DNA from 4 places in the Exiguobacterium sp. PHA03 genome. Region 4 is predicted to be linked to each of the others. Evidence: riboswitches for the same ligand, from Rfam matches in the RefSeq annotation. Region 4 holds a riboswitch; each other region holds the start of a gene.
The links. A riboswitch is a leader RNA that binds a small molecule or an ion and turns the genes downstream of it on or off. The one in region 4 is predicted to bind S-adenosylmethionine.
Positions count from the first base shown of each region.

Region 1 (5,577 bases), on a different contig from region 4:
GTCCGTCATCGAACCTGGTGACTGCGTCGTCGATATGACTGCCGGAAATGGACATGATACGCAGTTCTTAGCAGAATGCGTCGGTCCAGAAGGTAGAGTCCTTGCGTTCGACGTCCAAGCTCAAGCCATCGAGGAATCGACACGACGTCTCGACGAAGCCGGAATGTTAGAACGTGTCGATCTTTATCACGAAAGTCACATCCATGTTGGTGCGCGTCTTTCGGACGAACGACGGCCTGTTCGTACCGGCGTCTTCAATCTCGGATACTTGCCTGGAAGTGATAAATCGATCACGACGACAGGTGAAGAGACGCTTGAAGCACTCGACGCTCTCCTCCCGGTACTTGCACCTGGTGGTCTTGTCGTCCTTGTCGTCTATCACGGTCATCTTGAAGGAAAACGGGAACGCGATGCTGTCCTAGATTACGTCACAGCCCTTGATCAGCAAGGTTATGCCGTTCTTCAGTACCGCTTCTTGAATCAACAGAATCATCCACCGTTCATCATCGCGATCGAGAAAAAAGTGCGCTGACAGTAGAAATAAAGAAGTGATGGCTTCCGCTATGGAAACCATCACTTTTTTCATTCTTCAACTAATTTAAAAAACAACAATAATTTTTCCGCAAACCGTGTATTCAACCGTTCAAAGCTGAAATGCGGGAAACCGTGTAGACGTTGTAAGTAAATCTGATCGCCACCCATTTTCCGACATACTTCGAGTGTCAGTTTAACGTCTGCGAACTGATCGTCTGGTGCATAAAAACAAGCCAAGTTTACACGAGGCAGTTTTTTTCGTTCCTCGTCATGTACGACGATCTCTTCTTCGATTTCCCGGTACTGCGCATACGTCAGTTCACCGATGCGAACGGTATCTTCCGTACTTTGACCAAACGGCAACGTACCGAGTGGCGCATCGGGACGGAAACGATCAAACGCACTCGCGAAGACTTGTTTGACACCTCCGAGTTGTTTCGACGGATGCCAATCAAACAATGGTGAAACGAACGCAAGACTTGCGACTGGTAGTTCATATTCTTGCAACAGACGATTGACGACGAGTGCCCCCATGCTACAGGCGATGATATGAATCGGTAGCTTTCGTTTTCCTGCTTCGCGTAATGCTTCTTTTAACAGTTGACCGTGCTCTTCAAACGAAATGCGACGTGGTGCGTCGACGAGTAGCACTTCATACTCTCTTTCGAGTACTCGAATCAAAGCTTCACTCGGACGGGCACGCAGTTGTAACGGATAGACTAATACGATGATTCCTGTTGGTTGTTCAACCACAAACTCACCTCTTCACTTCATACTTCCTTTTCACGATACCTTATTTCAAACGCAAACGAAACCGTCCCGAGACGGATTTCACGAGGCAACATGGCGAAGACGAACGACTGATTCCGCTTGCCCAAACACTTCTTCCGTCATCTCACTAAGTTCTTCAAAACCAAATGAGGTCAGGAATTGACGCGCTTTATAGTTACGTGCTTCCACGTAGACTTCGAGTGGGACGGCTCCTTGTCGTTCGAGTTCACGAATCAGACGTCTTCCGATTCCGTTTTGCTGATATTCCGGCAAGACGTAAAGCCGAATGATCTCCCATGTTCCTTCGACATCAACAGCATGAATGAAACCGACGATTTCCTCGTCGATGATTCCGACATAAAAATACTCTCCCCGTGCTTCTTCCGCCGTCCGGATCGCACGAACGACTTCTTCTTGCGGATACGCCTCCTGCACGAAATGCGCTTTCGAACGTTCGGAATAGATTTCTTCATAAGTATCCAACCAAGATGTGATAGCAATGTCATGAATACGTCCTGCATCAGCTGGAATAGCTTCGCGTATTTCCATAATCGGAACCCCCCTTTATACTCATACAAATCGACTCATGTACTTTTACCCTTTTCTAGAAAAAACATTCGTTTCCTGCAAAGTTCCGCGGAAACAAAAAAGCCCGAAAACCCACGTAGGATTTCCGGACTTTTTGATTATGCGAAACGTTTTGCTTGTTCTTCAAGAACTGCTGCTTTATCTGTTTGCTCCCATGGAAGCTCAACATCTGTACGACCGAAGTGACCGTATGCAGCTGTTTGACGATAGATCGGACGACGGAGATCAAGCATGTTGATGATTCCAGCCGGACGAAGATCGAAGTTTTCAGCAACCAATTCGACGAGTTGTGCTTCAGGAAGTTTTCCTGTGCCGAATGTATCAACTGCGATTGATACAGGGTGCGCGACACCGATTGCGTACGCAAGTTGAACTTCTGCTTTGTCTGCAAGACCTGCAGCAACGAGGTTCTTCGCGACGTAACGTGCTGCGTATGCAGCTGAACGGTCGACTTTTGTTGGATCTTTACCTGAGAATGCTCCACCGCCGTGGCGTGCGTATCCACCATACGTATCAACGATGATCTTACGACCAGTCAATCCAGCATCTCCTTGTGGTCCGCCAATGACGAAACGACCAGTTGGGTTGATGAAGAATTTCGTTGCTGCGTCGATGTATTCAGCCGGGATGACCGGTGTGATGACGTGTTCTTTCAAATCAGCTTGGATTTGCTCAAGCGTAACTTCTTCCGCATGTTGTGTCGAGATGACGATCGTATCGACACGAACCGGCTCGTTGTTCTCGTTGTATTCGACCGTGACTTGTGTTTTTCCGTCCGGACGAAGGTAGTCGAGTTGACCGTTTTTACGCACTTCTGCCAAACGGCGTGCGAGACGGTGCGAAAGCGAAATTGGAAGTGGCATGAGTTCTGGTGTTTCTTTCGTTGCGTAACCGAACATAAGACCTTGGTCTCCTGCACCGATTGCATCGATTTCTGCATCAGACATGCTACCTTCACGTGCTTCAAGCGCTTGGTCGACACCAAGAGCGATATCTGCTGATTGCTCATCGATCGATGTCAATACAGCACATGTATCCGCATCGAAACCGTATTTCGCGCGTGTGTAGCCGATTTCACGAATCGTTTCACGAACGACTTTTGGAATGTCGACGTAAGTGGATGTCGTGATCTCACCTGCAACGAGAACGAGACCTGTTGTAACAGAAGTTTCTGCCGCAACACGTGCATTTGGATCCGCTGCAAGAATCGCATCGAGGATTGAATCCGAAATTTGGTCACAGATTTTATCTGGATGACCTTCAGTGACTGACTCCGACGTGAATAGTCGGCGATTAAGGTTTGTCATGTATGACCCTCCCAAAAAAGAATTTGACGGTGTACTCATTTCCCCTAGTTGAGTGGGACGGTAAAATGAAAAAAACCTTTCCAAGTCCAAAAAATGGTCAGGGAAAGGTTGTGCGTTCTTCCTTTACCCTCTTATCGTTCGAAGTGTTTACTTCGCTTCAGGAGAGCACCTTTTCCCTCATTAATATATGAATTAATGTAGGACGGTTGCCGGGTTTCTTCGGGCCTTGTTCCCTCCACCTGCTCAGAATAAGAGTATCCGTTACGAATTACATGATATAAAGTTGTACCTACTCTGTCAAGCAAGGTTTCAAATTCTAGTCGAAACTTTTTAAAAGAGATGTTAAACTATTAATGCTGAAAGCGTTTCCAGATAAATAGAAATCAGCACTAGAAAATGATTGCGCTCCCTTTAGTATGTCATATATAATGAATGTGTCATACTAAATGCAGTGAGCCAAAACCAACGTAGGGGAAAGGTGGGGTCAGGATGCCGATGACGGTCCTGAATATCGAAGAACTACTCAAGAAAGAGCATGTGTTCAAACAACTATCTGTTGCTGAACTTGTCGAACATGCGATTCGAAACGAAGAAGGTGTCCTTGCTGAGAACGGCGCACTATCTGTAGAAACGGGGAAATTTACAGGTCGTTCACCAAAAGATAAGTTCATCGTCCGTGATTCTTCCTGCGAGTCTCACATTGATTGGGGTCATGTTAACCAACCGATGGATGGAGACAAATTTGAACAATTGTTACAAAAGGTTCTTCGTTACATGAACGAAGCCGATCAGCTCTACTACACAGAAGCTGCTGCTGGGGCAGATACGCACTTCACCCTTCCGGTTCGTGTGCTCACACAATACGCTTGGCATAACCTGTTTGCCAAACAACTCTTTTTACGCGAGTATCCTGAAGTGGCTGCCTTCGAACCGTTCACGGTCGTCTACGCGCCACATTTCAAAGCAGATCCTACCGTTGACGGAACGAATTCCGAGACATTCATCGCCATGTCGTTTGAACACCGGATCGTCTTGATCGGTGGAACCGAATATGCGGGCGAAATCAAAAAATCGATTTTTTCCGTCATGAACTACCTCTTACCACAAGAAAATGTCCTTTCGATGCACTGTTCAGCAAACGTCGGACACGAAGGCGACGTCGCCTTGTTCTTCGGTCTATCCGGTACTGGTAAGACCACCCTGTCAGCAGACGATAGCCGTCAATTGATCGGTGACGATGAGCATGGTTGGTCGCATGACGGCGTCTTCAACATTGAAGGTGGATGTTATGCGAAGACGGTCAATCTGTCACGCGAAAAAGAACCGCAAATTTTTGATGCGATCCGTTTCGGAACTGTCCTTGAAAACGTCATGCTCGATGAATCTCGTCATCCTGATTACGATGACACATCGTTGACAGAAAATACACGTGCTGCTTATCCGATCACAGCGATCGATAACATCGCTGTTCCATCACGGGCTGGTCATCCGAAGACGATTGTCTTCTTGACGGCTGATGCGTATGGCGTCTTGCCTCCGATCAGTAAATTGACGAAAGAACAAGCAATGTATCATTTCCTATCAGGTTATACATCAAAACTTGCTGGAACAGAGCGTGGTATCACGGAACCGGAAGCAACGTTCTCGACATGCTTCGGTTCACCATTTCTTCCACTGATACCTGAAAAGTATGCGACGATGCTCGGAGAACTGATTGATCGTCACGGTGTGACCGTTTATCTCGTCAACACAGGCTGGACAGGCGGTGCTTACGGGACAGGTAGTCGAATGAAGCTATCGTATACACGGACGATGGTCAACGCTGCCGTCAACGGAACACTTGCAGCGATTCCAACAGAAGAGCACCCAATCTTCGGACTTCATATGCCACTTGAAGTTCCTGGTGTTCCAAGTGAATTACTCAATCCGGTACGCGTCTGGTCAAATCCTGACGAATACAACACACAAGCGCGTTCGCTTGCTGAGAAATTCCAACATAATTTCCTTCGTTTCGAAAGTGCGACGGATGCGATCAAGTCAGCAGGTCCATGTCTATAAAAAAAAGAGCCTCAGGGCTCTTTTTTTTATAGAATGGCATCTGTCTCTTCTTGAAGATGCATCTCTTTTTGCATAAGCCACTCCTGACTTTCCGTAAGTAACGCATATGCTCGCGGAAGTGATACACCTAACCGTTGACTGAGCAATTCGAACTGTTCGAAATCACCGCGATCTGCGCTGATCGCAAGCACTAGACAATCCCGGAACGGATGGTCTTTTCCTTGGAGGACAATCTTCAAGGAATCCTCGATTGGCAATTGATCGATGATGTCGTCAATATCAACGGACAATAACGCATCGATATGCGATAACAAGCCGA
Region 1 is NZ_JAUTYQ010000001.1:1,642,628-1,648,204, forward strand. Features, by position in the region: gene mnmM (tRNA 5-(aminomethyl)-2-thiouridylate-methyltransferase MnmM) at 1-532, shown strand, start outside; gene Q7C19_RS08645 (serine aminopeptidase domain-containing protein) at 583-1,287, opposite strand; gene Q7C19_RS08650 (GNAT family N-acetyltransferase) at 1,366-1,854, opposite strand; gene metK (methionine adenosyltransferase) at 1,992-3,200, opposite strand; SAM riboswitch class I at 3,329-3,455, opposite strand; gene pckA (phosphoenolpyruvate carboxykinase (ATP)) at 3,690-5,258, shown strand; gene Q7C19_RS08665 (EAL and HDOD domain-containing protein) at 5,285-5,577, opposite strand, start outside.
Region 1: it holds a riboswitch for S-adenosylmethionine, as region 4 does, so the genes downstream of both, metK (methionine adenosyltransferase) here and Q7C19_RS12495 (2,3-diketo-5-methylthiopentyl-1-phosphate enolase) in region 4, are expected to answer to the same signal.

Region 2 (5,577 bases), on a different contig from region 4:
TTGAAAAAAAGTGATAATATATTTTTCCGCATTTTTTTCTTGCAAGGACGAATGAAGCAGACGAGAGGGGAAGTTTATCCATTATGAAACGTATTATTATTCGTGCAGGTATGACACCATTCGAACAGTTCGATGCTCCTTATTTGATGAAACATAATTCCATTGGAGGAAACGTTGGAAATCTCATTTATCAATACAGTATCTTTCGGACGTTAATGACAGAAGGTACGACGATTACACCGGACTATTACTATTACGATGAAGAACGGGCGGATGAGATCAATGCTAACTTCGATCTCTACGTCATTCCGTTAGCGGACGCATTCCGAAAAGAATTCGTACCGACTTTACGGAAGTACACCCGCCTTATCAAGAAATTAAAAATTCCAGTCGTCGTCATCGGTGTAGGCTTACGTGCACCGTTTGAACCAGACTTAGATGGTGGATTCCCGTTCGATGAAGATGTCAAAGCATTCGTCAGTGCCGTTCTCGAGCGCTCAAGCATGCTTGGTCTTCGTGGGGAAATCACGTCGAAATACTTGACGCGTCTTGGTTTTCGCGAAGGCATTGATCATCGTGTCATCGGATGTCCTTCGATGTACGCGTTTGGTCGCGACTTACATATTCGTGAAACGAACATTACGCCCGAGTCGATGATTACGGTCAACTCGTCACGTTTAGCACCACAAAATGTTCTTGATTTCATTACGCGCGGAATGGAAGAGTATCCGAATCATTACTTCATTCCCCAATGGATGAAGGAACTGAAATTGACGTATACAGGAACGCATCCGATCGCAGATTTGTCCGTGACGAACTATCCGGTGAAGATGTCGGATCCTGCTTACATGAACGATCGTGTTCGTTTCTTCTTGAACGCACAAACATGGTTCGATTTCATCGGGCAGGCAGACCTCAGTTTTGGTGCGCGCTTGCATGGAAATATCACAGCAACGCTTGCGGGTACGCCGAGTATCCTCATTCCAAAGGATGCACGAATGCGCGAACTAACGGATTATCATCAGTTGACGCATATTTGGGCGAACGACATCAAAGCGGATACACAATTATCCGACGTCGTAGCCAATGCTGATTTCCAAAGTCCGGCACGTGTTCAAGCAGGTAACTTCGACAACTTCGTTGATTTCTTGAACGTGAATGATCTTGAACACATTTATCAAGAGACGAACTATCCTGAGAATGTACCGTTTGACCGTCAAATGGCGCAAGCGGAACTACTTCCACCGGTTCAACCGATTTCTGGCGTGAGTCTCGAAGAAGCAGTAGCTCGTTTCGAACGCTTCTTCCCAGAACAAGAGAAAAAAATCGCAGATACACAAATAAAGGCAAAAAAGAAATTAGCCGAAAAAGATAAAAAAATCGCAGATGCGCAAAAACAGGCAAAAGCTCAATTAGCTGAAAAAGATAAGAAAATCAAAGCATTGCAGAAACAAACAACGACGACTCAAAAAGATCAGGAAATTGCGGCGCTCAAAGCGCAACTGGCTGCCCAAACGAAGAAAATGAAGCACCAGCAAGGGACATTGAACCGAAAAGCGGTTCGTGCAGCCTTAAAGACAGCGGATCTATTCGCAAAAAAATAAAGTGTTCTAACATTCCGGGTCATTATAATGCGGAATGTTTTTTGGTAGGAGTATTCTGAATTGTGTTGACAATTCGGAAAAGACTTGATAGGGTTAGGAACAATTACATACTTATCCAGAGAGGTGGAGGGACTGGCCCTATGAAACCTCAGCAACAGGTCGAAAGATACTGTGCTAATTCCTGCGGGTGCTGCACCCGATCGATAAGATTTCCGAATTGTCGACCGACGCATCCGTGAGGATGCGTTTTTTGTTTGAAATAGGTGGAACGAGGAGGAAATGGATTCATGAAAACGAGCGGAGCTTTTCGACGCAAGATGGAATCACGTCATCTGATCATGCTGTCGTTAGGAGGCGTCATTGGAACAGGATTATTTTTAAGTACAGGTTATACGTTGGAACAAGCGGGACGTGTCGGAACGATTTTGTCGTATTTGATCGGAGCCGTCGTCGTCTACTTAGTCATGTTAAGTCTCGGTGAACTCGCTGTGCACATGCCGGAAACCGGATCATTCCATAAGTACGCAACGAAGTATATCGGACCCGGTACCGGTTATACGGTGGCCTGGCTCTACTGGCTGACGTGGACGGTCGCCCTTGGTTCAGAATTCACGGCAGCAGGCATTTTGATGCAACGTTGGTTCCCGTCGATTCCAGTCTGGGTGTTCAGTGCATTATTCGCTGCGATGATCCTTGGTATCAACGTCTTGAAGGTCCGTGTGTTCGCTGAAGTTGAATTTTGGTTCTCCGCCATTAAGGTCGTAACGATCATTGCGTTCATTTTACTTGGTGCGGGAGCCATCGTTGGCTTCATCCCATTACAAGATAGTAGCCCAGCACCATTCTTTTCTTCCTTAACGGAAGGAGGATTGTTTCCAAATGGAGCATTTGCGATCTTCATGACGATGCTTGCTGTGAACTTTGCTTACTCAGGAACGGAATTGATCGGCGTCGCAGCGGGTGAAGCGGTCGATCCGAAGCGGACGATTCCGCTTGCGATCCGAACAACGATTTTGCGACTCGTCCTCTTTTTCGTCGGTACGATCATCGTATTAGCCGTCTTATTGCCAACGGAAGGGAAGGGCGTGCTCGAAAGTCCGTTCGTTGCGGTGTTCGAACGAATCGGAATTCCGTATGCGGCAGACGTGATGAACTTCGTCATTCTGACAGCGATCTTGTCGGCAGCGAACTCTGGGCTTTACGCTGCCTCCCGGATGCTTTGGTCGCTTGCGAACGAACGCATGATTCCGCGCTTCTTTGCCCAGGTGACGCCAAGTGGGGTTCCACTTCGAGCTGTATTGTTCAGCATGCTTGGCGGAGGACTTGCTTTGCTGTCTAGCATCTATGCAGCAGGAAGTGTCTATATTGCGCTCGTCTCGATTTCCGGCCTTGCTGTCGTCGTCGTCTGGATGAGTATCAGCGTTGCGCAGTATCGCTTCCGGAAACAATTCCTCCGCGAAGGGCATACGGTCGACGAATTGGTCTATCGTACACCACTCTTTCCATTGGTACCGATCGCCGCTTTTGTCGTCTGTTTGATTTCCCTGATTGGTATCGGATTTGATCCGACGCAACGAGTCGCCTTGTATTGCGGTATCCCATTCATCGTGATCTGTTATGTCGTTCATGCGTTCACGAATTCTTCTCAGAAACGGAGTGTTGAAGATGTCCCGAATCAAAAATCCAGTTGATCAACGATTACAGGAAGTTCCTTTCCTAATTTTAGATGGTGCGCTTGCGACTGAACTCGAACAAAAGGGATTCGACCTGAACGATCCACTCTGGTCAGCACGCCTCTTAATCGAAGCACCGGAACAGATTGAGCGTGTCCATCACGATTACTTTGAAGTGGGCGCCGATGTTGCGATCACCTCAAGCTATCAAGCAAGTATCGAAGGATTCAAGCAACGTCACATCACGACCGAGGAAGCACAAGCGTTAATTCGACAAACGGTTACCTTAGCGCAAGATGCACGGACGCGTAGCGGAAAGAGTGCCGCATTGATTGCGGGATCAGTTGGTCCTTATGGTGCCTACTTAGCAGATGGTTCTGAGTATCGCGGTCATTATGGTGTGTCAGCAGATGTGCTAGAAGCCTTCCACAGACCGCGCATCGAAGCATTGATTGAAGCAGGGGCTGATCTGCTGGCATTCGAGACGATTCCGTCGCTTGAGGAAGCTGTCGTGTTGTTCGGGATTCTCGAAGCGTTCCCGGAAGTATCTGCTTGGCTGACGTTCTCGCTTCAAGATGCGACGCACATCAGTGAGGGAACACCGCTTGCGATATGCATCGAGACAATCGGACAGCATCCGCAACTTGCAGCAATCGGTGCAAATTGTTTTCCGGCATCCTACGCGACCGACTTCATCCGTCACGTTAAGACGTTGACGAGTGTTCCAATCATTGTCTATCCGAACTCCGGTGAAGTCTATGATCCGGTCGCAAAGACGTGGTCGGGTACGAATCAGTGCACGTCGTTCCAAGCCATCGCAAAGACATGGTATGAAGCTGGAGCACGATTGATTGGCGGTTGTTGTAGAACTTCACCGGAACATATCGCGCAAATTCGTTCGGTTTGCCAGGTTTCTCATACGTGATGAATGATGACGAAAAAACGGACACGAAATCAATCGATTTCGCGTCCGTTTTTTTAATGGTGTGATTCCATTACCGTTCGCGCAAGGCGCGATTGAATTGTTGCAATAGGCGTCCGAAATCTTCTGCATCATCCGCTGGCCAGTCTGTCAGTAGACGTTCGATGCTCGCGAGACGTGCGGTTCGGTAGATGGTGAGTTCTTGTTGTCCTTTATCTGTAATATGATAGAAGAAGGCTCGCCCATCTGTCGGATCTTTTACTTTTTCAACGAGTTGCTTCTGATCGAGTGCCGCTGCTTGACGACTGACGGTCGAGACATCGAGCTGAAGTTCACGGGCAAGTGTTTTAACACCGACGTTGCCGGAATCCGCTAATTGTCGCAGTAAGAGATAAGAAGCACGGTCCAAATTACGATTGTCTGCCGTCGCCGTCGTTAAGCGCCGGATCAGGATCGCTAACTCGAGTTCAATGGTTTCGAGTGATTGTTGAGACATCGGGTATCTCCCCTTTCAAAAAAAGTCTCTCTGTTCCTCATGATTACCCAATGTGGATAAGCTGTCAATGCGAAAAGCAGGAGGCTTGACAGAGTTGTAGTTGTATTATACAATCATTTTTGTTCTTTTAATTGTATCATACAACTTTCGTAGATGAGAAACGAACGACAAAGGAGAATTCAGATGAAAGCTTATGAATCGATGAAACAAGAGGTCATTACGGTAAACGATACAGATCTGATTCGTACGGTCATCGAACGATTCATTCAATCTGGTATTAGCGGCGTACCCGTCATCAATGCCGAGCAAGAGGTCGTCGGTTATATCAGTGACGGAGATATCATGCGCGCGATCGGAAAACACAAGGACATCATCGTCGATACATTCTTATATGTAGATGTCATCAAAGGAGACGAAGAAGATTATGAAGATCGAATTCGTCATATCTTGAATCGACCTGTCATGGAACTTGCACGCCGGAAGGTTGTAACAGCAGACGCTGATACAGAAATGGAAGAGATTGCAGCAACGCTCGGTTCAAAACGGATCAAAAAGCTTCCAATCCTTAAGGCAGGACGTCTTGTTGGGATCATTAGTCGAGGCGACGTCATCCGCCATTCGTTTAAACAGTTCATATAATACATTCAATAGAAAGAAGGGACACTATGGCACTTGCTGAAAAAACGACGACGCTTGAGCCGGAAACGGTATTAGCGGAAAGCAAACATGGATTATTCCATCAACCGGTTGCTGTTTGGGCAGTCTTTTTCGCCAGTATTACAGCATTCATGGGAATGGGACTCGTCAATCCCGTGTTACCGACGATTGCCGAGAATTTAGAAGCGTCCAAAAGTGAAGTAACGCTCTTATTTACAAGTTATA
Region 2 is NZ_JAUTYQ010000003.1:69,556-75,132, forward strand. Features, by position in the region: gene Q7C19_RS12880 (polysaccharide pyruvyl transferase family protein) at 84-1,604, shown strand; SAM riboswitch class I at 1,713-1,814, shown strand; gene Q7C19_RS12885 (amino acid permease) at 1,892-3,295, shown strand; gene mmuM (homocysteine S-methyltransferase) at 3,270-4,202, shown strand; gene Q7C19_RS12895 (MarR family winged helix-turn-helix transcriptional regulator) at 4,273-4,695, opposite strand; gene Q7C19_RS12900 (CBS domain-containing protein) at 4,879-5,334, shown strand; gene Q7C19_RS12905 (MFS transporter) at 5,361-5,577, shown strand, end outside.
Region 2: it holds a riboswitch for S-adenosylmethionine, as region 4 does, so the genes downstream of both, Q7C19_RS12885 (amino acid permease) here and Q7C19_RS12495 (2,3-diketo-5-methylthiopentyl-1-phosphate enolase) in region 4, are expected to answer to the same signal.

Region 3 (5,577 bases), on a different contig from region 4:
CTGCGTGCCTATTTTCAAAAGGCAGAAGAAGCGGAAGATACGATTTTGATTTATTACGTATGACTAGTACCATCTATAAAAAAGAGACCTGCTTCCAAGTCGTCGACTGGAAACGGGTCTCTTGTCGTTCATCTAAATCAAGATGACTTCACATGGAAATCACTCTTTTTACAATAACTTTTAGATTAAAAATCGATTTCGTCTGGATCCGGTCCGAGGCGGACATCCGTTGCTAGACGATCAATTTTCTCAAGATCATCGGCATCGAGTTGGAAATCAAAGACGTCGAAGTTTTCTGCAATGCGTTCTGGTGTGACGGATTTTGGAAGAGCAACGATACCGTTGTCGAGGTGCCAGCGCAAGACGACTTGTGAAGGTGTCTTACCATGCTTCTCTGCGATTTCCTTGAAATCGTTGATTTCGAGGAATTTCCCTTGCATGAGTGGACTCCATGCTTCGACTTGGATGTTGTGATCTTGCAAGTATTCGTGCAGTTCGTGTTGCGGCAATTGTGGATGCAATTCGACTTGGTTGATCATTGGTGCCATCAAGCCCTCTTCTGCCAATGTATCGAGGTGATGTTCCTTGAAGTTCGAGACACCGATCGCTTTGATCTTGCCTGCTTCATAAAGTTCAACCATTGCTTTCCACGCTTCGATATAGCCTTCGACTGGCCAGTGGATCAGGTAGAGGTCAAGGTAGTCTGTTTCGAGACGTTCGAGCGATTCTGCGAATGCTTCCTTCGTCCGACCGGCACGAATATCATCGTTCCAGACTTTCGACGTTAAGAAGAGATCCTCACGTTTCACGCCGCTTTCTTTGATTCCTTTTGCGACACCGCGCTCGTTTTTATAGACAGCAGCTGTATCGATATGACGATAGCCGACACGTAGTGCTTCAGCAACAGCAGCGGGTGCTTCTGTTTCTTCGTCTACTTGCCAGACACCGAATCCGATTTGGGGAATCGTAATACCGTTTGAAAGTTTTGCGTATTGCATGTGTTACTCCTCCTCATAAAACGTAGTTTAGATTTGCTCGTTTAGTTTAGCACGAACGAACGAAACCGTCCGTTTCCATGCTCATGGAGGAATAGAATGGGTTAAAATAAAAGAGAATTCATCACATCTGACCGTATGTCAGAAAGAGGGGGAGAAAGGATGGCTCAAAAGAATAAAAAGCTATCAAAGGGAGCTTGGCTTAGTATTAGTGCCTTGTTGGTCATGCAAGCAGTTAGCCTATTTTTCAGTGCACGAAAATCAGGACGTAACCCGTGGGTATGGGGAGGCGCGGGACTCCTTCAGTTTCCACTTCCAGCAATCGCGTATTTGATTTTAGAACGACAAGCGAAGCAGAAAAAATAATGAAACAGGTCCGATCACCATGATCGGACCTGTCGTTGGTTAAGAAGAGATTTTTTCCTGTTGAGCAACTGATTTTTTCGGACGTGGGAAACCAAAGATGATGGCAATCGATCCACAGACGAAGAGCAGGAACGGATAGAACAGATACGGAATCAGTTCTGGTGAAGCTGTCTTCGTCAACTCTGCTGCGATCAGCAGTTGTGCCCCATACGGAATGATGCCTTGAATACCGCAAGAGAAGATATCAAGAATACTCGCTGATTTCTTGCGGTCGATTTCATACGTATCAGCGATTTCAGCCGCGAGTGGTCCAGCGACGAGAATCGAGATCGTATTGTTCGCCGTTGCGAGGTTCGTCGCACTGACGAGTGCTGCCATACTGAATTCAGCACCGCGACGCTGTGAAATCTTGCGCGTCAACGTCTCTTTCAAGTAGGCGATTCCGCCATTGAACGTGATCAAACTGACGAGACCACCCATGAGGAGTGTCAAGATTGAAATCTCTGCCATGCCCATCATTCCTTCAGACATCGAAAGGACGAACCCACTTAAGCCAAAGCTACCGTCGATCATACCGATGATTCCAGTGAGCAATGTGCCACCGACGAGAACAAGAATGACATTGACACCAAATAGTGCAAGGACGATGACGGCGAGATACGGAATTAATTTGTAGAACTCGAATGCTTTAGCTGCTGCCGCATCGCCAGAACCAGAAACGAACGCGAGTAAGATGACCGTTAAGACGGCAGCCGGGAGAACGATCATGAAGTTCGTCCGGAATTTATCGCGCATGTTCGTTTTTTGTGTCCGAACGGCAGCGATTGTCGTATCCGAGATGAACGACAAGTTATCACCGAACATCGAACCACCAACGACTGACGCTGCTGCGATCGCAACGTTGATACCTGTTGCTTCATGAATACCGAAGGCGATTGGAGCAAGTGCGGCAATCGTTCCTGTCGAGGTACCCATTGCCATCGAGATGAATGCTGCGATAACAAATATCCCACTCATCAGGAGTGAAGGAGGTAAGAACGTCAAAGCAGCATTGACAGTTGCTTCGATTGCGCCGATCGCTTCCGCTGTTCCAGAGAACGCACCGGCTAATAAGAAAATGAAGACCATGATCATGATATCAGGATTTCCGGCACCGGTTGCGATACGTTCGACCGTTTGATTGATCGATCCTTTCGTCATGATTGCAGCAAAGATCAACGCGATCAAAGCGGCGATCAGAATCGGAAATTTGTAAAAATCGTCATAGAAGATACCGGCTCCGATGAAGAGGACCAGGAACACGACGAGCGGAAGAAGTGCCCATTTGTTAGGCGTAATCGTTTCTTTCATTGTTGATACCTCGTTTCTCAAAGATACAAAAAAAGACCCCTTCGCAAGAAAGAAGGAGGTCTTTATGAAATAAAGACGCTCTTCTTATCTCTCAAGCTTTCGCTTGCTGGATTTGGCACAGTACGAATCAAATCGTCCGCTGCCGAAACATCATTGGGCCAGTCCCTCCGTTTCTCGCGATAAAAAGAAGTCATTCAATTGTTGTAAAACACGTTTCTTACCGTACCGCATTGAGTAACGCGTGTCAACTGTACTTTACTGAAGTGCCTGTTCTAACGTCTGGACGTTTTCTTCCATCAACTTAAAATACGAGCTGTTTTGCTGCGATTTCGTCACCGACTCGAGGTTATGGATCGTCACGGATTTAGCTCCGATTTCTTTTTGGATGACACGCGCAACCTTTGGTGAAACCGTTTCTTCGAACGCGACGTATTTCAAATCATGCATCCGCGCTTCTTTCACTAAAGCAGCCAGTTGCTTTTGTGAGGGTTCATCGGAAGGGGAAATTCCGGCGATTGGAAGCTGCGTGAAACCATATCGTTCGGCGAGGTAACCGTAAGCTGCATGTGTAACGAGAAGTTCTTTTTTTGATCCGTCAGCGACGGCTTGCTTGAACTCTTTATCGAGTGCGTCAGCCTGCTGATCGAACGCTTTCAAGTTTTTTTCGAATGTTGCTTTGTCTTTTGGTACTTCTTTTGATAAGGCGACTGTGATAGAACGTGCCATTGCTTTGGCGTTGACAGGATCAAGCCAGACGTGTGGATCGTATTTTCCATGATCGTGTTCTTCCTCTTCGTGCGCATGTTCATCAGTTGCGTGATCATCGTGCCCTGCTTCTTCGTGCGCATGCTCATCTTCTGTATGTCCCTCTTCTTCATGTGCGTGAAGCGTAGCATCCGATTCCAGCAAAGTGACATCCTTACTCGTCTCGACGAACCGGACGTCCGTGCCTTTTAGACTCTCTTGGATTTTTTTTGAATAGGGTTCAAGTGTCGTACCTGTCAAAAGGAAAAGGTCACCTTTGGCAATCTCAGTGAGTTGCTTTGACGTCGGTTCATAGGAGTGCGGATCTGCTCCAGGTGGGACGATCATCTTCACGTTGACTTGATTACCACCGATTTCACGGGCAATGGCAGCTGTTGCGAACGTCGATGTATAGATTTCCGTCTTTTTATCATCTGAAGTCGATGAATCGGTGTTTGATCCACAAGCTGCGAGGATACTTGCGCTCGCGAATGCGACCGTTAAAGCAGGAATGATTTTTTTCATTATATGTTACCTCCGTTATTAAAACGTAATTATTCCGATTTGGACTTTTTCACTATAGCGGAACGTTTGAGAAGCGTCAAGTACGAATACCGAGACGTTCGACTTCTTTTAAAACGGGGTAAAAGGATAATAAAATGAAGGAATTGATACGTATTTTGGAGGTGATCAAGTGAAACGTGAAACTGCATGGCTAATGGGGGGAGCTGCACTACTAACGACGGCAGCTGCGGGAGCAAGTATCTGGAACAATTACGGTGCATTACTTCGGTGGACTGAACCCGCCTTGCCAATCACAGAAAAACAACTCGCACCGCGGACACTCACTTACAAACAAGTGGGAGACCGTACCTTACAACTCGATCTCTATTATCCGCCGGGGGAAGGACCGTTTCCAGTCGCGATCTACGCGCACGGTGGCGCATTCGTTCGTGGAGAGCGCGAGGATCTGTTCTGTTTTAGCCCGATCGTTGATCGCCTGCTTGAACTTGGGGTTGCTGTTTGTAGTATCGATTATCGTCTGTTTGAAGAAGGCAGTTATTTTCCGGATAATCTCGAAGATGTACGGGATGCCTTATGCTTTTTGAACAAAGAAGCAGAAGATCTTCGCATTTTAAGAGGACGGATGATGGTATGGGGAGACTCAGCCGGAGCTGCACTCATGCTGACGACGGCACTTGCCCCATCTGCTTTCGTTGGTGAGCGCGATGAACGACACATGCCATTGATCAGTGGTGTCATTGCCTTATATCCACCGACGAATTTTTTATTGTTTACTTTCATTCAGACCTGGATCGCTCACATTAAGTTTTATAAAGGTGGACGGGAAGAATGGCGCAAGCTCATGACTCACGTTTCACCTGTGACGCATCTCTCGTCAGACGCCCCACCGATCATGCTCCTGCATGGCAAAAAAGATCCAATCGTTCCGTTTTCCCAAGCTCTTCACTTCGTTGAAAAAGGAGCCGATGTCGGAGCTGATGTCCGTTTGTTTTCTTTTCCGAACGGTACCCACTCACTTGCTAGTTTTGCACAGACAGAAAATCCATTGAAAATTGAACGACTGCTCGAACGAATTGAACGCTTCACTTGTCAGGTGTTGTTATTGCCACCGCGACAACTTCCCGATGAAAAACATGATACAATCAGTCATATTTCTTGAATGAAGGAGACAGAGACATGACTGAAATTTGTTTAGTGCGACATGGTCAGACGGATTGGAACTTAAATGAACGAATCCAAGGAAGAGAAGATATCCCGTTGAATGCAACAGGAAAAAGACAAGCGGAACTCAGCGCCGCTTATCTAGCCAATGAAAAGTGGGATGTCTTGCTAGCAAGCCCGTTGTCTCGCGCTGTTGAGACAGCAGAAATCATCGGACGTGCGGTCGGATTGACGATCACAGCGACCGATGACCGACTCGTTGAGCGTGAATTTGGTGCTGCTTCCGGTGAACCGGTTGCGTCGATTTATGAAGCTGTTCAAGCGAACGATACGAAACGTGTTCCGGGTCTTGAAACGGAACAAGCGATTCAGGATCGCGTATTCGAAGCATTACAGGAAGTGACACGAACGTATGAGGGGAAACGAATCTTAATCG
Region 3 is NZ_JAUTYQ010000003.1:225,545-231,121, forward strand. Features, by position in the region: gene Q7C19_RS13645 (hypothetical protein) at 1-63, shown strand, start outside; gene Q7C19_RS13650 (aldo/keto reductase) at 186-998, opposite strand; gene Q7C19_RS13655 (hypothetical protein) at 1,158-1,361, shown strand; gene Q7C19_RS13660 (Na+/H+ antiporter NhaC family protein) at 1,401-2,711, opposite strand; SAM riboswitch class I at 2,793-2,897, opposite strand; gene Q7C19_RS13665 (metal ABC transporter solute-binding protein, Zn/Mn family) at 2,967-3,980, opposite strand; gene Q7C19_RS13670 (alpha/beta hydrolase) at 4,150-5,139, shown strand; gene Q7C19_RS13675 (histidine phosphatase family protein) at 5,157-5,577, shown strand, end outside.
Region 3: it holds a riboswitch for S-adenosylmethionine, as region 4 does, so the genes downstream of both, Q7C19_RS13660 (Na+/H+ antiporter NhaC family protein) here and Q7C19_RS12495 (2,3-diketo-5-methylthiopentyl-1-phosphate enolase) in region 4, are expected to answer to the same signal.

Region 4 (5,577 bases):
TTTCCCTCATTATATCTGTTACGTGTCGATGTAGTGATATGTTTGTGAGATAAGAAAAAGCGCCGATTTTCCTTATATAGAAGAAATCAACGCTTTTGTCGTTCTTAAGAGACCGTGGATGTCTCGTTCTCGTAAATTGGAACCCAGCCATCCGTCGTGACGAAAATTCGAACAGCGACGACTTTCCGATCCTCTTGGAGCGTAAAGTAGTGGCGTGTATTGACAGGAACAGAAATCAAATCACCGGGATTGAGTTCGATGTTATAGTAGCCGACTTCTTCGTCTTTGATCGCGAAGACGCCGTGACCGCTTACGATGAAACGGACTTCATCATCCGTGTGATGATGTTCTTTCTGGAAGTTGACGAGCAACTCGTCAAGGTTCGGTGTCGTATCCGAAAGTGAAATGATATCAGCTGTCTGATATCCACGACGTTCTGATACGTCTTTGATTTCTGGAGCGAACGTATCGAGAATCGTTTGTTTGTCGGCATCCGTCAGTGTGAAGTTCTCGACGAGAGGTGCTGGTAGTTTTGAGACGTCCCATTGTTCGTAAAGAACGCCGCGCGATGCGAGGAAGTCAGCGACTTCCGTTTGATCCGTATACCGTGTGTTTGTTTCTTGGAATAAGACTGTTGCCATGAGATGATTCCTCCTTTTAATAGATAGATTGACGGCATGATTGCAACGTCAACGTATAGTTGAATAAAAACTCGAAGGCTTCGAGGTGTTTCTTTGCTTCAAAGGCGGTCGGTGCCCAGACCGTGATTCCGTGATTGCGAATCAGGACGGCACCGCTGTCCGCTGTGACATATGGCGCAAAAGCAGCAGCGAGTGTCGGGATGTCCGCGTGATTCGGAATGATCGGTACCGTGACCGTCGCATCTTCTTCCCAGTGACCGAGTGCCTTGATGATTTCTTGACCGGAGAAGGTGATACTTCCCTGATCGCCATATAACTCCGAAATCACATTGTTCGCAATCGTATGGACATGCAGGGAACATCCGGCGTTCGTTCGGTTGAACACTTCGACATGGAGCAATGTCTCAGCAGAAGGGCGCCCGGATTGCTCGCCGATCAATTGACCGGTCGCATCGACATGAACGAAGTCGTCAGGAGTCGTCTGCCGCTTATCTTTCCCACTTGCCGTCACAAGAAATTCAATCGGAATACCGGACGTCCGAATGGCGAGGTTACCACTCGTACCAGGGAACCAATCGCGCGCTGCAAGTTCTTGTTTGATGGCGCGTAGTTCTTCATACCGTCGCATGAATGTCATATCGTCACCTCCGATCGTGCTAAATCATGAACGATATCGTGGAACGTCTCAAAAGGTGTATAGGCGATATCATTTTCTTCACACAACGTGATCAGATAATCACGGGCATAGACACGATCCGCTTGTTTTGCGAGTTCGAAGTCCGTCACTGAGTCACCGATGACGATGATGACGTCATCGTCTTTGCATAATGTACGGGCAACGGATGTTTTACAACAGCCGCATCCATTCGTGCAATGGGCATCGCAGGCGTGTGGCCAATCGATGTGGACGAATGGACCACTGAAATCGGCAATGTTACAGTAAATCTGCTCTTGCTCGAGGAACGGTGCTAAGATCGGTTCGACGAAAAAGTCCATTCCACCGCTAACAATCGAAAAATGGATTCCTTGACGACGACTGTACTGAAGCAACTCCGAAAATCCTTCGCGAATGACGGCGCGCTCCATCAAGAAATCAAGATAGTCCGCTTTACCGTCGGACGGCAGAAGCGCGAACATCTGCCCGACACCACTTTGGATCGATAACGTCCGGTCGAGCACGCCACGTTTCAACGGTTCGAAGTCATTCACTGGCACAAATACCTCCATGAGTGCAATGATGTTATCCTGCATCGTTACGGTACCGTCGAAGTCACAAAGAATTCGTAAGGTCATGACTTGATCCCCCAAGCGTCGAGCGCGACTCGTAATTCTTCATGTCGTGACGCAGCATTCGATAGGGATTCATTTGCGAGTGCCGCATCAAGTGCTTGACGAAAAGCGATAACACCAGCCGCAGCACCTTGCGGATGACCATGTACGCCACCACCAGCGTTGATGACGGAATCGATCCCGAAGTCGCGTACGAGTTGAGCAACGAGTCCTGGGTGAATACCGGCTGAAGGGACAGGGAAAATCGCTTTCGTCTGACCGAGGCGAGTCGCTTCGACCGCGATGCCGCGGGCGACGTCCTTCGGAAGAGCGACATTGCCGTAAGGTGACGGGAATAGTGTTAAGTCTGCACCAGCAACGCGCGGTAATGTGCCAAGTAAGACAGGCGCTGCAACACCGTGGTTCGGGCTAGCAATCAATGCACCGCTGTAAGCCGGATGATTGAAAATGGGAACGTTGATCTCCGGATCACTTGCCAATTCACGTAAGACGTCGAGTCCGTATGTGAAGGTATTCAACAAGAAAGCAGTTGCTCCAGCGTCAATCAATCGTTTGGCTTGATCCTTGAGCGTAAAGACGGGACCACTAAGTGTGATCGCATACAACGCACGTTTACCGGTCCGGTGGAAATGAGCATCGATAACCTCACGTCCGATCCGTGCCCGATCAATCGTCGGTGTCAACGGATTGTCATATAGGATCTCATCGTCCTTGACGAGATCGATCCCACCAGCAAGTTGTCCTTCGAGTTGATCACGAAGGAACGATAAATCGCGTCCGATGACCCCTTTGAAGATGCTCATTAACAGTGGACGATCTTCGACACCAATCAAGGAACGAACCCCTTCAATCCCGAACTTCGCACCTGGAAAATCCGACGTGAATGTATCGGGTAGTAGCAGTTCTGTTAATTTGATTTCACCGTCGAGTGAGAGTTTCCCGAAGACGGTCGTCAAGATCGCAGAAAAGTCGCGCGATACATTGTGTTCCGGGTAACGAATCGTGATATAGCCTTTACCGTCGCGCTCTTCCGTATGTACGACTTCTCCTTTGAATGAGGCGAGTTGTTGTTGCTCAAGATGATTCAGCTCCGTCCAGGAACCAACCGTCAGACCAAGCGCGAGTTGTTCGGCGCGTTGCTCCAGTCGATCACGGGCGGTCAATTGATAAGTAGCTGTGATGTAAGACATGTCTTTCCTCCTTCAATAAAAAAATGGTCTCTCGTCAGCGACAAGAGACCATGAATGATTCGAACGTGGACTCTTATCTGTCAGCTTAGTAGCTGCAAGAATTAGCACCGTGCCAAAAGGTCGGTTGCTGCGACATCGTAGGGCTTGTCCCTCCGTCTGCTCTTGATAAGAATTGGATGAAATTGTGAAATCTAATTGCAATTTTTACATGAGAGTCACGACTTGTCAAACTATTTTTAGAAAATTTATTTTTTTGAAAATACTCTTTCTATATATGGAGCGAAAACGATATCCGTTTTTGCTTAATTTCGATTTGACAGCAGAGAAGAGGATTGCGTAAGATTCAAATCAATATCACACACGACAACTACATACGACTCTTATCGCGAGTTGGCAGAGGGAATTGGCCCGATGACGCCGCAGCAACCGACCACTTGGCACGGTGCTACATCCAACAGACGTTTCGTCTGAGAGATAAGAGGACGCAGTGACTTTCCTGCGCCTCTTTTCGATGACGAAAAGAGGCGCTTTTTCGTGTATCACACAGGGGGAACTGAGATGACATACAAAGCATTTACAGAACAGGACGCGATCGAACGGGTCCGCTCACTAGGACTGATCGGCGACGGAACCGTCGAAGCAGAAGAGATTGGCGACGGCAATCTGAACCTTGTCTTTCGAATTCGAGAAGGTGAACATCGATTGATTCTAAAACAAGCACTCCCGTACGCGAAAGTCGTCGGTGAGAGCTGGCCACTATCACTCGAGCGGGCGTGGATCGAGCAATCCGCACTCCGTGAATTCGCCCGGCATGCCGTGCCGTTCGTACCGCGTGTCTTTCATGCTAGTCACGACGAGGCGTATACGGTCATGGAAGATCTTTCACATCTGACAATCGTTCGAAGCGGTTTACTCGCAGGTGAACAGTATCCGTTGCTTGCGGAACATATTGGTTCTTATCTCGCTCGGACTTTATTCCATACATCGGACTTTGCGCTTGGTCCGGTTGAAAAAAAACGTGTCGCCCGAACGTACTACAATCCGGACTTGTGCGACATCACGGAAAAATTAATCTTCACGGATCCGTTCCATGACGCGGAGACGAACGAGATTGAAGCCGGGCTTGAAGAAGAGGTGGCACGTCTGTGGGCGGACGATGAGTTGAAACGCGAAGTCGCAAAACTCGAAGCGCTTTTCATCACAAAAGGAGATGCGTTGCTACACGGCGATCTACATACAGGAAGCATCTTTGCTTCGGCAACGGAAACGAAAGTCATCGATCCAGAATTCGCCTTTTATGGTCCATTCGGATTCGATGTCGGACAGTTCATCGCCCACTTATTCTTTGCAGCATACCCGGATTATTCAGCACTTCGTGATGCCCGGATTCGCGACATCGATACGTTCTGGCTGACGTTCGCTTCGACGTTCCGCGCCTTATGGGAACGCGAAGCCGTCGAACCATTCCGGACATCGGGACTCGTCGACGATGTACTGAGCACGATCTTGCAGGATGCACTCGGCTTTGCCGGTTGCGAACTGATTCGTCGGACGATCGGACTCGCACCAGTCGCTGATTTAGAAACGATTAGTTCTATTACGGAACGACTAGAACGAAAACAACATGCTTTACGTTTAGGATCGGCGTTAATCAAACGTCGGACCGAATGCCGGACATTTGATGATTTACGAAACTTCGACGTAACGGAGGAACTTAGCCGATGAGTACATTCGTTCAAAGTATTCGTTATGAAGATCGTGTCTTGACAATTCTCGATCAGACACGTCTACCGCAGGAAGAACACTATGAAGTCATTACCGATCTTGCACAAGCGGTCGAAGCGATTAAACAACTGCGCGTCCGAGGGGCGCCTGCGATCAGTTTATTTGGCGGATTCGTACTCGTTCAAGAGGCGTACCGGTTTGAAGCAGAACTGTCGATCTATAAGCAGACTTTGCTTGAGACATCAGCGACGTTACTCGCGACACGACCGACGGCTGTTAACTTACGAAATGTCCTTGATCAATTGAATCCAATCATTCAAGACGGGACGTCGGTAGAAGAGATCCGCGAACGGCTCGAGCAGCGGACGATTGCCTTATACGATCAGGATGCGCAGACGTCACGTCAAATCGGGATTCATGCACTTGAATTGTTCCAGTCAGGTAACCGGATCCTAACGATCTGTAATGCTGGATCGATTGCGACCGCTGCTTATGGAACAGCACTTGCGCCGTTCTATATCGCAAAAGAACGCGGCATTGAATTATCTGTTTTTGCGAGTGAGACGCGACCATTACTGCAGGGAGCACGACTGACGACATGGGAGCTACAACGTGCCGGCATCGATGTCACGCTAATTACAGATAACATGGTCGCCCATACGCTGAAAGAAAAACAGATCGATGCAATCATCGTCGGGGCGGACCGGATTACACGAAACGGAGATACGGCG
Region 4 is NZ_JAUTYQ010000002.1:262,367-267,943, forward strand. Features, by position in the region: gene Q7C19_RS12480 (1,2-dihydroxy-3-keto-5-methylthiopentene dioxygenase) at 105-641, opposite strand; gene Q7C19_RS12485 (methylthioribulose 1-phosphate dehydratase) at 658-1,278, opposite strand; gene Q7C19_RS12490 (2-hydroxy-3-keto-5-methylthiopentenyl-1-phosphate phosphatase) at 1,275-1,934, opposite strand; gene Q7C19_RS12495 (2,3-diketo-5-methylthiopentyl-1-phosphate enolase) at 1,931-3,121, opposite strand; SAM riboswitch class I at 3,192-3,293, opposite strand; SAM riboswitch class I at 3,499-3,602, shown strand; gene mtnK (S-methyl-5-thioribose kinase) at 3,680-4,846, shown strand; gene mtnA (S-methyl-5-thioribose-1-phosphate isomerase) at 4,843-5,577, shown strand, end outside.